DNA from 2 places in the Paenibacillus sp. JDR-2 genome. Region 1 is predicted to be linked to the other one. Evidence: a T-box and tRNA genes for the amino acid it is inferred to sense, from the RefSeq annotation. Region 1 holds a T-box; the other holds one or more tRNA genes.
What was found. A T-box is a leader RNA that pairs with one kind of tRNA and senses whether it is charged. The one in region 1 lies ahead of leuS (leucine--tRNA ligase), so its partner is inferred to be a tRNA-Leu.
Positions count from the first base shown of each region.

Region 2: it has a tRNA-Leu gene. The T-box ahead of leuS (leucine--tRNA ligase) is inferred to sense a tRNA for this amino acid. The anticodon was not compared.

Region 1 covers NC_012914.1:2,570,422-2,577,893, reverse strand. Annotated here, with positions in the region: gene PJDR2_RS11185 (deoxycytidylate deaminase) at 1-435, opposite strand, end outside; gene PJDR2_RS11180 (homocysteine synthase) at 541-1,842, opposite strand; gene PJDR2_RS31895 (ComEA family DNA-binding protein) at 1,998-2,468, opposite strand; gene comER (late competence protein ComER) at 2,629-3,468, shown strand; gene leuS (leucine--tRNA ligase) at 3,517-5,952, opposite strand; T-box leader at 6,026-6,240, opposite strand; gene PJDR2_RS11160 (DUF350 domain-containing protein) at 6,316-6,759, opposite strand; gene PJDR2_RS11155 (glutathionylspermidine synthase family protein) at 6,774-7,472, opposite strand, start outside.
Region 2 covers NC_012914.1:4,537,371-4,544,842, forward strand. Annotated here, with positions in the region: gene PJDR2_RS20120 (YqhG family protein) at 1-330, shown strand, start outside; gene PJDR2_RS32005 (hypothetical protein) at 483-1,373, shown strand; gene PJDR2_RS20130 (YqzE family protein) at 1,370-1,558, opposite strand; gene PJDR2_RS20135 (N-acetylmuramoyl-L-alanine amidase family protein) at 1,706-2,416, shown strand; gene PJDR2_RS20140 (divergent polysaccharide deacetylase family protein) at 2,381-3,208, opposite strand; tRNA gene PJDR2_RS20145 (tRNA-Leu) at 3,334-3,420, shown strand; tRNA gene PJDR2_RS20150 (tRNA-Leu) at 3,541-3,627, shown strand; gene PJDR2_RS20155 (hypothetical protein) at 3,747-3,959, opposite strand; gene PJDR2_RS20160 (hypothetical protein) at 3,980-4,294, opposite strand; gene PJDR2_RS20165 (xanthine phosphoribosyltransferase) at 4,335-4,904, opposite strand; gene PJDR2_RS20170 (hypothetical protein) at 5,115-5,819, shown strand; gene PJDR2_RS20175 (membrane protein) at 5,909-6,946, shown strand; gene PJDR2_RS20180 (AAA family ATPase) at 6,911-7,472, opposite strand, start outside.

The DNA of each region.
Region 1 (7,472 bases):
ATCACTGTCCTTCGGATAACCGCGATGGAACACAATTTCCTTCACGCCGCTGTTCGCCAGCATATTGGCGCAGGTCCAGCATGGCTGATCCGTTACGTATACCGTTGATCCTTCCCGGTCGGCACGGTCTGTAAAGAGAAGCAGATTCTGCTCCGCGTGAATCGTGCGGATGCAGCGCTGTTTCTTGACCATATGCTCCTGACCGTTATCGCCAATTCTGGTCTCCCACTCTTCCGTAATCATGCAGCCCGCTTCCGAGCAGTCCTGCACGCCCATCGGAGCTCCGTTATAGGCGGTTCCCAGCAGCTTCTTGCCCTGCACGAGCACCGATCCGACATGACGGCGGGAACAACGCGAGCGTGTCGACACCATGTAGGCAATGTCCATAAAATACGTATCCCAGTCTTTGCGTGAAGCATCCTGTGCTTCTGACATGTCTTCCACTCCTTTTCCTTTTGCCGGACAGCTTCCGTCAGACCCCTCAAGGAGGGTATCCGACGGATCCGCCTCTGTCTAGATGTATTATAGATAGCTTATTTATTAGTTCGATTGACTTGCGCGCAAGGCTTGATCCAGATCGGCCAAAATGTCTTTAATGCCCTCCGTGCCGATCGACAGACGGATCAGCCCGGCAGTTACGCCTGCCGCTTCCTGCTCCGCAGCAGACAGCTGCTGGTGAGTTGTGCTTGCGGGGTGGATGATAAGCGACTTCGAATCGCCGACGTTCGCCAAATGCGAGAACAGCTTCACGGAATTGATAACCTTCTTGCCTGCATCCACGCCGCCTTTAATGCCAAAGGTCAAAATGGCGCCTTGACCATCCGGCAAATATTTCTTAGCCAGCTCATAAGAAGGATGGCTCTCGAGACCCGGATAGCTTACCCATTCCACCGCTTCATGCGACTCCAGGAACTCAGCCACCTTCAGGGCATTCGAGCTATGGCGCTCCATCCGCAGATGCAGGGTTTCGAGACCTTGCAGCAGCAGGAACGAGTTAAACGGCGACAGAGCAGCGCCCATATCACGCAATAATTGTACTCTAGCTTTAATGATATAAGCAATTGGACCAACAGCTTCCGTATAAACAACGCCATGATAGCTAGGATCCGGAGTTGTCAGACCCGGGAATTTGCCGCTTGCTTTCCAGTCGAAATTTCCGCCGTCAACAATAACGCCGCCGATCGACGTACCGTGACCGCCAATGAATTTCGTTGCGGAATGAACCACGATATCCGCGCCATGCTCAATCGGACGAAGCAAATAAGGGCTTGGGAACGTATTATCCACGATAAGCGGAATACCGTTCTCGTGAGCGATAGCCGCTACCGCCTCGATATCAAGGATATCGCCCTTCGGGTTGCCTACCGTTTCCGCATACAGAGCTTTTGTGCGTTCCGTAATGGCTGCCCGGAAATTCTCGGGATTCGACGGGTCTACGAACTTGACTTGAATGCCAAGCTTAGGAAGAGTTGTCGAGAACAGATTGTAAGTACCGCCATACAGGCTGGTTGCGGATACAATCTCGTCTCCCGCTTCCGCGATATTCATTATCGAATACGTAATTGCAGCTTGTCCGGACGCTACTGCCAGTGCAGCAGGGGCTCCTTCCAGCTCGGCGACACGTTTCTCGAATACATCCGTTGTCGGGTTCATCAAGCGGGTATAAATGTTGCCGAATTCCTGAAGAGAGAACAGGTTGGCGGCATGATCCGTATCACGGAAGCCATAAGAGGTCGTCTGGTAAATCGGGACCGCCCGGGAAAAAGTAGTCGGGTCAATCTCCTGGCCGCCATGGACAGCCACGGTGTCGAGCGAACGCTTGTTTTGTTCTTGATTCGTCATGTGCAACAACTCCTTGATATATGGGATGGACATGCTTCAACCACTTCAAAGCAAACGGCTCGGTTTTGGTTGTCCAATGGAATCGAACTTACTGCCCGAATATGGTTATATAGACCTGGGAAAACCTCCCTGCGTCTTGTCCCATTCTCTCATAATCAGGGCATTGCGACAATGCTATCTTTTATTCCGGCAAGCAGCTTGCTGCCTATCCCCTTCACTCTGAGAAGATCGTCGGCGGATGAAAAAAGACCGTTTCGTTCCCGGTCGGCGATAATGGCCTGCGCTTTAGCAGGACCAATCCCTTTCAGCGTATCCAGCTGCTCGGCTGTTGCCCGGTTAATATCAAGCTTGCCTGACGGGATTTCTTCCTTCCCTCCAGCCTCTCCGGCTTTAGCCTCCGCATGAATGCCCCCCGTCTGGGTATTTGGCAACTCCGCTTCGCCGTCCTTCGTTTTTTCGGGCAGATCCGCCTTTTGCCCCCCTACAGTCGGTTCTCCTTCCATTTGCAAAGCCGCGCCGACCTCCCGGTTCAATTGCAACCATTCATCGGGTGCTTTCTCCTTCGGTTGCGCAAAAGCTGCCGCTAACAAGACAACTGCCGCTGCGACAAGAAATAAAGGGATCATAACTCTGTTTCTATTCGAATGCGTTCGACGTCCTTGCAGGAGACGGGCCACTTGCAACACTCCTTCCATCCAAAAAAAGGGGATTTTTAGCATTTTCATGTCATATAAGGCAAGTCTTTAGGAATAGGTTAAAAGAGCAAATCTGTTGGGAGGGCTGAGCATGAATGTCGGATTCATAGGGACGGGCGCGATGGGAAGCCTGCTGATCGAAGCCTTCGTCGCATCTGGAGCACTCGACCCGTGTCAGATCGTAATCAGCAACCGCACCTACGCCAAAGCCCAGGCGCTTGCTGAACGATATCCCGGAATGAGAGCCGAGCGTTCGAATGCAAGCACCGCAAGCGTTAGCGACATTTTGTTTATATGCGTCAAACCGCTTGAATATAAGAAAGTGATTGATGAGCTTCTGCCGGTCCTGCGGCCGGAGCAGCTTCTTATATCCATAACAAGCCCGGTTCTGATCGGGCATCTGGAAGAGCTTTTGCCTTGTAAAATCGCAAAGGTTATTCCAAGCGTCACCAACCTCGTCTGGAGCGGAGCTACCTTATGCATCTACGGCTCCCGTATTACGGAAGAAGACCAGACTCTAATCGAAGATATGCTTGCTTTCATCAGCGAGCCTCTTCCGATCGAAGAGCCTTACACCCGGATCGTATCCGACCTCTCCAGCTGCGGACCTGCCTTTTTCGCTTATCTCGTCGAGCAGTTCATTGATGCGGCCGTATGCGAAACGGGAATCAGCCGCGAAGACGCGGTCAGCGTTGCAAGCAACATGCTGCTTGGTACGGGACTTCTGCTAACGGAAGGCGGGCTATCCCCGGAAGATATCCAGAAGAGAGTAGCCGTTCCGGGAGGAATTACGGCCCAGGCCCTGCAGCTGCTTAATCGTGAGCTTGACGGCACCTTTAACCGGTTGATCCGGACAACGCATAAAAAATTCGACGAAGACGTCGCCAAAATAAATACCGCTTTCTACGGCGAAGAGGTGAACGGACAGTAGCACATTTTGCGCTGCTGGGCCGCTCACCTCTTCTTTTTTTCCTGCTATTTAGTTCGCTACGATGTTAACGAGCTTGCCCTTAACAACGACCACTTTGCGGATCGTTTTGCCTTCTATCAGTTCTTTCACTTTATCCATGTCTTTGGCGAGGCTTTCCATCTCTGCTTCCGCAGTATCAGCGGCAATGGATACGCGCTCGATAATTTTGCCGTTCACTTGAACGACGATTTCAACTTCATCATCCACTGTCAATGCTTCTTCGTACGAAGGCCATTGCTCGTAAGTGATGGAGCCTGTTCCGCCCAGCTTCTCCCACAGCTCTTCCGTGATATGCGGAGCCAGCGGAGACAGCATTTGCAGGAAGTTCTTCATTGCTTCAACCGGCAAAACATCCGTTTTGTAGGCTTCGTTAACGAAAATCATCAACTGGCTGATCGCGGTGTTAAAGCGCAGGTTCTCGAAATCATCAGTCACCTTTTTGATGGAACGGTGCCATGTTTGCTTGAACGCCTTTGTTGTTTCGCCGTCGTTTGTGATTTTCGCGTTTACGCTACCGTCTTCGCCGACGAACAAGCGCCATACGCGGCTCAAGAAGCGGTATGTGCCTTCTACGCCGTTGGTGTTCCATGGCTTTGTCGCTTCCAGAGGTCCCATGAACATTTCGTACATGCGGAGCGTATCCGCGCCGAATTCGTTCACGATATCATCCGGGTTAATGACGTTGCCGCGCGATTTGGACATTTTCTCGTTGTTCGTGCCGAGAATCATACCTTGGTTAACCAGCTTGTGGAAAGGCTCTTTCGTATCCACGACGCCGAGATCGTACAGCACTTTGTGCCAGAAGCGGGCATAAAGCAAGTGAAGCACCGCATGCTCAGCGCCGCCGATGTACAGATCAACCGGCAACCATTCCTTTTGCTTCTCCGGCGAGCAGATTTCGTTCTCGTTCTTCGGATCGATGAAGCGCAGGTAGTACCAGCAGCTTCCCGCCCATTGCGGCATCGTGTTTGTCTCGCGGCGTGCTTTCATGCCTGTTTCCGGATCAATCGTGTTTACCCACTCCGTAACGTTCGCAAGCGGGGATTCGCCCGTACCGGATGGCTTGATCGCATCCACGTCCGGCAATACGAGCGGCAGCTGATCTACGGGAACCGGCTTCATCGTGCCGTCTTCCAGGTGCAGAATCGGAATCGGTTCACCCCAGTAGCGCTGGCGGCTGAACAGCCAGTCGCGCAGACGGTAAGTGACCTTGCCGTGGCCTTTGCCCGAACCTTCCAGATGCTCGATCATCGTTTTGATCGCATCTTCGTTGTTCAGACCGTTCAGGAAATCGGAATTGGCGTGAGGGCCGTCGCCTGCATAAGCCTCTTTCGTTGCGTCGCCGCCTTGAACAACTTCAAGGATTGGCAGATCGAACTGCTTCGCAAACTCCCAGTCGCGGGTATCATGGCCTGGTACCGCCATAATTGCGCCTGTTCCGTAACCGGCAAGCACGTAGTCGGCAATCCAGATTGGCGTCTTCGCGCCATTAACCGGATTGATTGCGTAAGCGCCTGTAAATACGCCTGTTTTATCCTTCGCAAGGTCGGTACGCTCCAGGTCGCTCTTGCGAGCGGCTGCTTCTTTGTACGCATCAACCGCTTGGGCTTGGTCAGCCGTCGTGATAGTTGCAACCAGCTCATGCTCGGGGGCCAGTACGCAGTAAGTTGCGCCAAACAGCGTATCCGGACGCGTTGTGAATACAACAAGCGATGCATCATGGCCGTCAATGTCGAAAGTGACTTCCGCGCCAGTCGATTTGCCGATCCAGTTGCGCTGCATATCTTTAATGCTTTCCGACCAGTCGAGCTCTTCCAGATCCTCGAGCAGGCGCTCAGCATATTCGGTAATTTTCAGCATCCATTGGCGCATCGGCTTGCGGATAACCGGGTGGCCGCCGCGTTCGCTGAGGCCGTCGATCACTTCTTCGTTCGCCAGTACGGTACCCAGCGCGGGACACCAGTTAACCGGTACTTCCGCTACATAAGCAAGGCCTTTATTATACAATTGGATAAAAATCCATTGCGTCCATTTATAGTAATCCGGATCCGTCGTGCTGAATTCGCGGTCCCAGTCATACGAGAACCCGAGCGATTTGATCTGGCGGCGGAAGTTGTTGATGTTCTCCACCGTGATTTCGCGCGGATGGCGCCCCGTTTGCAGAGCGTATTGTTCCGCCGGCAGACCAAACGCGTCCCAGCCCATCGGATGAAGGACGTTGTAGCCGCGCATCCGTTTGTAACGGGATACGATGTCCGTAGCCGTGTAGCCTTCCGGATGACCTACGTGCAGGCCCGCGCCGGATGGATAAGGGAACATATCAAGGGCATAGAATTTTTTCTTGCCCGAATCTTCCGTTGTTGCGAATGTCTTGTTCTCATCCCAATACTTCTGCCATTTCGGCTCTACCGCGAGCGGATTGTAGCCTTGAAATTCCTGACTCATAATCATTTCCTCCTAAAAAGTGTGCGCGAGCGCATCACAAACATAAAAAAACTCCCGTCCCTAGCGTATTATCGCTAGGGACGGGAGATTATTCCCGTGGTACCACCCTAGTTAACGTCCGGCATGCTTTGCCTTCCGTTCACTCATTGCCTTTAACGCAGGCTAATCGTTGCGTAATAACGCAAAGCTCCAAGGCGAGATTCATATCGCTGCAGGTCCGGCTTACACCAACCGCCGGCTCTCTTAGCCTTGCTCCGCGACATTACTGCTCCTCTTCAACGCCATTAAGTATAGAAAAACATGGTTAAACCCGATTATACCGCCAGGGACGCCACATGTCAAGATATGTGGGTATTTGCCAATCTACCCGAGCAAATCGGGATTATAAGTAAGGCATCCGGCAATAATCATGCCAACGCTGCACGAAATAAGCAGAATAAGAATACCTACCGCGATGTTATTTTGCTCAATGGCTTTGAAGATGGTCACATTCACTTTAAGCCCTTTGCCAAGCAGATAAGTAAACAGTTCCGTCAAGTAGTAGAGGATAACTAGCGCTACGATCCCGATCACGCCCCAGAGCAGCATATCGGAAAGCGATACCGAGTTTTCCGCAGCCGCTCGTATTACGATTGCAAGACCGGCCAGTCTGCCCCCAAGCGACAAAGCAGCCGAAGCATTCCCTTTAAAAATAAGGGCAAATTCCTTGTTCTTGGTTGTCAATTCAAACAAGAGCAGCCCTGCTATCATAATCGCAAAACCCGTCAATGAATAAAACAGAAAATCCACATATAAATTAGTGTCCATTCCTAATTAGCTCCTTACTCTGATTTAGTGATGCCAACCGGCAAGAAATAAGATAAATTATCCGTAATCGGGCTGCCGATCCGAATGCCTAATGCGCCCGCTTTTCCTCCGATTAGAAAGCTGCCATACATGTACGAGCCTTCACGCTCTCCCTTTTCCGTCCGGAATTTGGCGGTTGGCAGCTCTACGTATTCCTGATAGACCGGAAGGTAATGAGCGTAGGAGTTATGACTATCCTCTGCCGCTACCTTACCGTCGCCATCGAAAATTTTCACCGTATCCCCTTCGCGTCCAAACGCAGGCTTCATCACGTATTTCGTCCGGCCTTCAAGAAAGCGGTCCGGCTCCAGGTAGGTGGGGAGAAAATGCTCTCCGATCCATTGGTGCTCTTCTTCGGTAAAGAAAGGACTCCCCTCTTCGTACAGTCCCCAAATAATGGCCTGCACGGCCTTCGACTGGAGGAGGAAGGCTGACGGCGGATTAATGACCGCGACCTTTTTCTGCTCGATAAGCTCCAACAGCCATAATCCGATCGGGTTCCCTTCGTCATCTTCATCCTCAATGAGATTCTCTACCGGGAAGGTTTGGCGGTACAGAACATGAATGGGATTGCCCTCTCCGTCATACAACCCTGCATGCCTGATAATTTGCAGCTGATCGAGCGGAACAAAGCTCGACGGGAATGGCAGGAAGCTCCTCAAGTAAGCAGCCGT
Region 2 (7,472 bases), 2.0 Mb from region 1:
CTGACGCCGCGGCTGCCCTCGAATATCCATTTGACACGCAACGGCCTGTCCTACGCCAAGGCATTAGGCGTTATCGAGACTTCGCTTGAACGCAAGCTAAGAAATTACGACTATACCTGGGCTGCCGATGCCGCGGCAAGGCTGGAGGAAGAGCTCGATAGGATCCGGCATTATTATGATCCGATGATCAAGCACGCCGAGGAGGAAGCTAAGGAAGCCATCGAGGAGCAATTCAACCAGCGCCAGACCGAGATCAAATGGCAGTATGAGCCGCGGGTGACGGCTTCCGCCATTAACTGCGGTATTTTCCACCTGGAAGGCATTGAATAGAGACAATCAGACGGCATTCGCAGCAATACGCCAAAAATAGAACAACCGATTGAGGTACGCCCGCGACAGGTTCCAACAGCCTTCTGCGGGCTTGTCCAATATAATGAGACCATGTCAGAAACAGATGCAAAAGAAAGAAAGGATGTGCCAGGGTGAAAAAGTGGATTCGACAAACGGTTATAGCCGCATTGGTGGTGTCAACATTCCTTGTCACGGCTCAAACCCTTCAGGCGGAATCAATGCCGTCCGTAACGGCTCAGCAGGAAACGGAGCTTCACTCCACCGTACGAGGCTGGATGGACGAGCTTGCGAAATTACCTGAGTTCAAAGCGTGGAATCATGCCGAATTTACCGTGTCGCCTCTTGGCCCGGGTACGCATAGCTGGATAGCGATTGTGAAGGATAAAGGTCAACCGGCCGGATACTTGGTTATTCAGGCCAAGGAAAATGGCGGGTTTGCGCTTGGGGAATACGGAACGGGGGAATACTTGTTTGACCAGACAACGCTGCATCAATCCCTTGCGCAGCTGGAGCTTCTCTCCTCTTTGCCTAATACGAACCAAGCTTTATATATTCATCCGTTACTAGCCGTCTGGGACGTAAACGGTTCAGCGGAAAATACGTATTTGGACGGTATGAGCGGTGAATGGCTGCCGCTGCAAAAAGCAGCGTTAGAGAAAACAGCCAAGGCCGAAGAAGGACTTGCCGCACGTTACGCCCTGCAGGGCAACACCGTGATCAAGAGAGCCGTGAAAAGCCGTTCTTTTGATCCGTATAGCGAAATGCCGTGGCTGACTGAAAAACCTATAACAGCGTCCGCTGAGGATACCGGTATCGTGCTCAAAGCGTTAAGCTCCAAAACGCCTCTGCGTTTTACGGTAGAGCGCTTTAATAAAGAGATGCTTTATGTGTGGTCGGTAACCGGCTATCACAGCTGGGGGGATGGCAATGTTTATGCCGCTCTGGAAACAGATGAGCTCGGCAGCAGCACAAGGTACATTCCCCTCAAGCTTCTTGCCGAGCTCGGTCACTTCTATCGCTAACGTTCCGTACGGCCTTTCCACCATAGCAATACGCTTGCTCCGCCCCATCCGAACCAGCGCGACAGCCAATGCTCCCTTGCAGCCTTGGCTGTCGCTTTGGCTGCTTTACGTTCATCCCTCGGCGTCTCGATGTAGTTCACAAATTCCACGGTCACGTATTTGATCAGATCATGTCCATTTGCCACTGCACGATCACCTCGTCGGTTTATTTGTTACTAAAAGTTTGCCCGGAATGTCCAGATCGTAAACATGCATGAGTTTTCCTTCAATAAGCCACGCTATCGATAGCTGCTTTACACGCAAGTCTTGGCATATTGAAGGAGGAATTCAAATTGTTTGTCATGCGGATTGCCATTTTTGTGTTTATCGGCTTGCTTAGTCTTGCGCCCGAGCTGTCGGCTGCCGTTCCGGAAAACAAACAGCAAATCGCACATGCTCCCGAGGACGGTTGGACGATGCCTTCGGCTATCGTGTTAATTGATGCCGGCCACGGCGGAATTGACGGTGGCGCAACAGCCGGCAATACCTTGGAAAAAGATATAAATCTGGCCATCGCCCAGAAGCTGTACCTTCTTCTTAATAGTCAAGGCATTCCCGCCGTATTGAATCGCACCGGTGATTATGCGCTTAGCGAAGAGAACCGGTGGCATGTAAGCAAATCGCGCCATAAACGCGATTTATCGCAACGCCGCCAGTTAACCGACGAGATCGAGACAACCATGCTGGTCAGCCTTCACGTAAACTGGACCAAGGACAGATCCAAGCATGGTCCGCTTGTTCTGCATCAGTCTACCGGCGAAAGCGCGCTTCTTGCTTTTTGCATACAGGATACGCTGAACAGACAACAGCAAACCTCGTTTTACCCGAGGGAGGGCAAGCCTTTCTATTTACTGCGGAAGGTTGATCAGCCTGCGGTTATTGTTGAAATGGGCTTTATTAGCCATGAAGGCGACCGGTCGATGCTCACCGACCCTCGCGAGCAGCTTCGCGTTGCCTCGGCAATCGCCTCAGGGATTCGGCAGTATAAATGGATCACCCGATAATGAAGGAACCAGCTCAGACAGCTTGACGAATTGAACCTGGCCGTCTGATTGCATCGCTGGAATGGATGCTTTGAGGACGGCTGCCGTTTTTTTGCCCGGAGGTCCAACATGGCCAATAACAATGCAGGTATCATGGGATTCCAAATGCTTTTTCGCAATCGTCATTTGTTTCGACACATGCTGCTCCGTATATACATCATCAAGGAATACGTTGTTTGCGAGTGCCGGCACGCCAAGCTCCTCCGTTACTTTGGGCACAACCGTTTTGAATGTCGTACGGCTGTCGAGGAAAAATAATCCCCGCTCCTTGCAGACCGAAAGGACGATGCGCATAATCCGTTCGTCAGCCGTAATTTTGGAACCCATGTGATTGTTCATGCCTACCGCATACGGAACGTCATCAATGGCATCTTCTACCCGTTTCTTAATCTCTTCATCGCTGAGGTCAGCCGTAATTGCTCCTGGACCCAGCCAATTTTTTTGCCCTTTATTAGGCTCCATCGGCATATGCACAATGACATCATGTCCAAGGCGATGCGCTTCTTCGGCATCCTTTTTGGTAGTTGGCATAAACGGCATAATCGCTACCGTAAATTTAGCTGGCAGCTGCAGCATCTCTTCCGTGCCGTTCATACCGTTGCCGAAATCATCAATTACAATCGCAAACTGTCTTGCGGACTTCGCTTGTTCTTCCTCTGCGGCCATCACTCGTCCCGCACCGGCGGGCATAAATAACACGAGTGCAATGATCCAAATGACAGCTGCCCTTTTAGGTTTGTTCACGTCATACACCCTTTCCCTTTTATCCTCTTCATTGTTTGTCCAACCGAGGAAAAATATGCTGAATTTTGCAACTTTATTAGATGTGTTGACGAATGAAACCCGTACATGCTACCATAAGGGACGTAATAAGGCATGCGGTCGTGGCGGAATTGGCAGACGCGCTAGATTCAGGTTCTAGTGGTGTAACAGCCGTGGAGGTTCGAGTCCTCTCGACCGCACCATACATAAAGGGTTCCAGCGCATGAGCTGGAGCCTTTTTCTTTGTTTAACTTATTCTTAACAAATTGCTTGACTCTTCTCATCAGATAATGTTATGATATTTTTCGTTGGCAACAACATTTGCGGTCGTGGCGGAATTGGCAGACGCGCTAGATTCAGGTTCTAGTGGTGTAACAGCCGTGGAGGTTCGAGTCCTCTCGACCGCACCATACATAAACAGTTAGAGGTTTTGGTCAGTCTAGCGATAGACAACCAAAACCTTTTTTGTGTACATCGCTACGCAAAAAAAGCAGGAAACCCTGTGTGACAGAGTTTCCTGCTTAACTTGCTACTCAGCAGAACCGCGTTCGCTTGAGGCAAGCTCAAAGCGGTAATTGCGGCTCAGCCTGACGACCCGCCTGTTGTGACGGCGGATGACAACCGTAGCATCATCCCAAGCGACAACGATTCCTACCACGTCGTTCACTTCCATCTCGTCCCGAACGACACGGATCTTCTCGCCGCTTTGGCGAAACTGATCCAACTGCTCTTCACTAATCACCGCTTATACCTCCGTACGGACTAACCGACATGCTCCTTGGAATCATTGGTTTCATACCATTCATCGAGCACTCTCGAAGACATGACGCGCTTTGCGATATATTCTGCCTGACGTTCCGTAAATTGACCTTTCCATTCCTCACCGAGCTCTTCGCAAAGCTTCACAATAGTAAGAAGCTCCGACCATGCAACATAACGCTTGTACCAGAAAAATTGCGGATGCTCAATCATATAAGGATACAAATCATCAAATTCCGTATGCTTGCAATCTAGTGCGCGTTCGAAGTGAATTTTCGCGTCACCCAGTTTCGCAGTCAAAAATTCAGATGTTATCATTGCCGCTGCCTCCCCTCGGTTCCTTCACCCTCATTATAACTTAGTCGAACTGAATTTGCCCGTTTTTCAAAGAAGTAACATTTACTAGCGACTCTACCCGTACACCTTGCTCGCGAAGGGTTCTTGAACCGGCCTGGAAGGATTTCTCGAGTACAATCCCCATGCCTACCAGCTCTGCGCCGGATCTTTCAATGATCTTGATCAGCCCTCGGGCTGCATCGCCGTTTGCAATAATATCGTCGATAAAGAGCACTTTATCCTCAGCCGACAAAAACTGCTTCGACACCATAATATCGGTCACCATCCCTTTTGTAAAGGACGGAACACGCTCCGAATAAGCATCCGGATCCGCGATTAAAGTTTTCTTGCGACGTGCAAATACAAGTGGTACACCTAGTACGTACGCCGTAGCATAAGCAACGGGAATACCAGAGGATTCAATCGTAACGACTTTCGTTATTTTCTCGTCAGCAAACCGTTTTGCGAATTCATGTCCCATTTCCATCGTAAGAGCAGGATCGACCTGGTGGTTAAGTATGGAATCCAGCCGCAGCACATCGCTCGAAAGTACCGATGCTTGCTCTAAAATTCGTTCTTTTAAAATATCCATCGTCATTTCCCTCCACCAAAATCTCTTTTCGATAACTTACCATAGGATAGGCAAACAACGCAACCCGGCTCTTTCAAATTTTTTATCGAAGCAGGAGAGGAATCATTTTATATAGAAGAGATATATAATGCAAAGCAACTTCTTCCAGATATGGACGTTAAGAAAGATAAGATTTCAGGACAAAAAGCGACCCAAAAGGAGCGCAATCGCATGAACAAGACGAAAAGAACATACCATGCAGCAAAATGGACGGCCGCAATGGCCCTTTCCCTCATAGCGACAACAGGCTGTTCGAGCACAATGAACTCGGAATCTCCATCAAGCGTGCAGTTAGCCGAGCATTCATCGGACACTTATCCAACGGGGGACAGTCCGCAGAAGACCTACTCTCAAGGGCAGGATAGCGGGAAATACGGCAAAGAGCCTGAAGCAAGCGGCGCAAATACATCCGGCGGCGATACAAGCGCGGAATCTTCCGGCAAAAGCACTTCCCCGTCCGGCACTGGCACAGCAAGCAAACAGCAGCAATGGGACGCCTCCCATCCGGTTATGCTTGGACTTAAGATAGGCGATTCCGATATGAAAGTATCCGAGCGCTATGGCAAAGCAACTGATGTCTACAGCCTGAAAGACGATTCGGAGACAATAGAGGTTCGCGAATACAAAGGTTTTGCCGTGGGGATCAACGAGGATAAAGCAATCCAATACATAGAGGTATACGATAAGTCGGTTGCAACCGGACTTAGCGGCGTTCGTGTCGAGGACAAAACGGAAACTCTGCTTAAAGCGCTTGGAAAACCAACTTCCCAGAACAGCTACATTATTACTTACCAAGGAAAAGACTCGCTGCTCAAATTTGATCTGGATCCGGATCATAACAAGATCGTATCCATTAAACTGTTAGCGGCCGCCTAGCAAGCCCTCCAATCTGGAAGTTGCTGTCATGCCCGTCCCTATTTGGACATACCTTCTTATATAGAAGGTTATTTTCGGGAGGACATGCCATGGTAAAGCGTACGGGGAAGGTTCTGCAAATCGCATCCACTTATATTGGCACAATCGTAGGCGCCGGTTTTGCGACTGGACAAGAGATCTTGCAGTTTTTCACCCGCTTCGGCTATTGGGGTACACTGACGATCGCTGTCGCGACGGCGCTCTTTATATGGCTGGGCGGAAAAATGATGCTGATTGCCAGCGAAATCGGGGCGAAGTCCTACGAGGATCTGAACATTGCGTTGTTTGGCGATAAGTATGGGAAATGGATCAGCCATTTTATGCTGGTTGTTCTGCTGGGCGTAACGGCTGTGATGCTTGCAGGCGCGGGCACTATCTTTTACGAGAATTGGAATGTTTCCTATCAAACGGGATTGCTCGTCACCATTGCCGCTTGTTACTTCCTGCTTCGCAAAGGCATGAAAGCGATTCTGACGGTTAATGCGATTGTGGTGCCGATTATGCTGCTCTTCACCGCGCTAATTATGCTGGACACGTTCCAAACGCCTGAAGCCGATAGGTTCATTACGATTGCGACCGACCATTCGGTATGGGCGGCATGGGCTTCCCCATTCCTGTATACCGCCTTTAACCTGTCGATGGCGCAAGCCGTTCTTGTGCCGCTTGGATCGGAGGTTCAGGACCGTAAAACCATTGTGCTCGGCTCATGGATTGGCGGAATCGGAATTGGCATTATGCTGCTGGCCGGACATATTGCGTTATCCGTTCATATGCCCGGCATCCAGCAGTTTGCCATCCCGATGGGAGGCATCGCCAAGCAGCTTGGCCATATCGTGCAGTATATTTATATTTTCCTTATATTCGCCGAGATCTTTACGACGCTTATTGCAGACATTTACGGTCTGACCCTCCAGCTCCAGGAACGGCTGAAATGGTCGCGTCCGTTAATCACTTTGGGTATTCTCGCCTTCTGCTATTTTGCGAGCCAAATCGGCTTTGGCCCGCTGCTCTCGACGCTTTATCCGATTTTCGGCCTAATCAGCTTAGGCTGGCTATATCTGGTCATCCGACGAAAGATGGCTCACTAACGGCCGGCTTCTGCCAGGCAGTTCGATTTGCCTAGCATGAGGAATGCCATTCTGTAGAGCTGTCCGAATATGCTCATGGCAGGTAAACAGAAGCAATTGGCGAGATAACGACAATTCGCCAAGTAATTGCGCAACGGCGTGCAGGCGCTGGCGGTCAAAGTTAACAAACAAATCATCCAGCAGCAGCGGCATACCCGCTGCTGCTGTTCGTTCTACGGCAAGAGCAAGCCGCATAGCCAGATACACCAGCTCTGCTGTGCCTCGGCTTAACATCACGGAATCCACCAATCGGTTATCCGATGTCTCGAGCCGGATGGAAGGCTGATCCGGAGTCGTCATTACCCGGATATATCTTCCTTCCGTAAGTCTGCGTACAAATTCGCTGGCCAGCTTCAGCAAAGCAGGCTGCCGCTCTTCCTCATAAATTCGTTTCGTTGTCCGTATGAGGGAGGCGCTGACAGACAGTACGGCATAACGCTCGGCATCCCCGGTAATCCGGGCAAGCGTCATTTCCTTGACAGCCAGC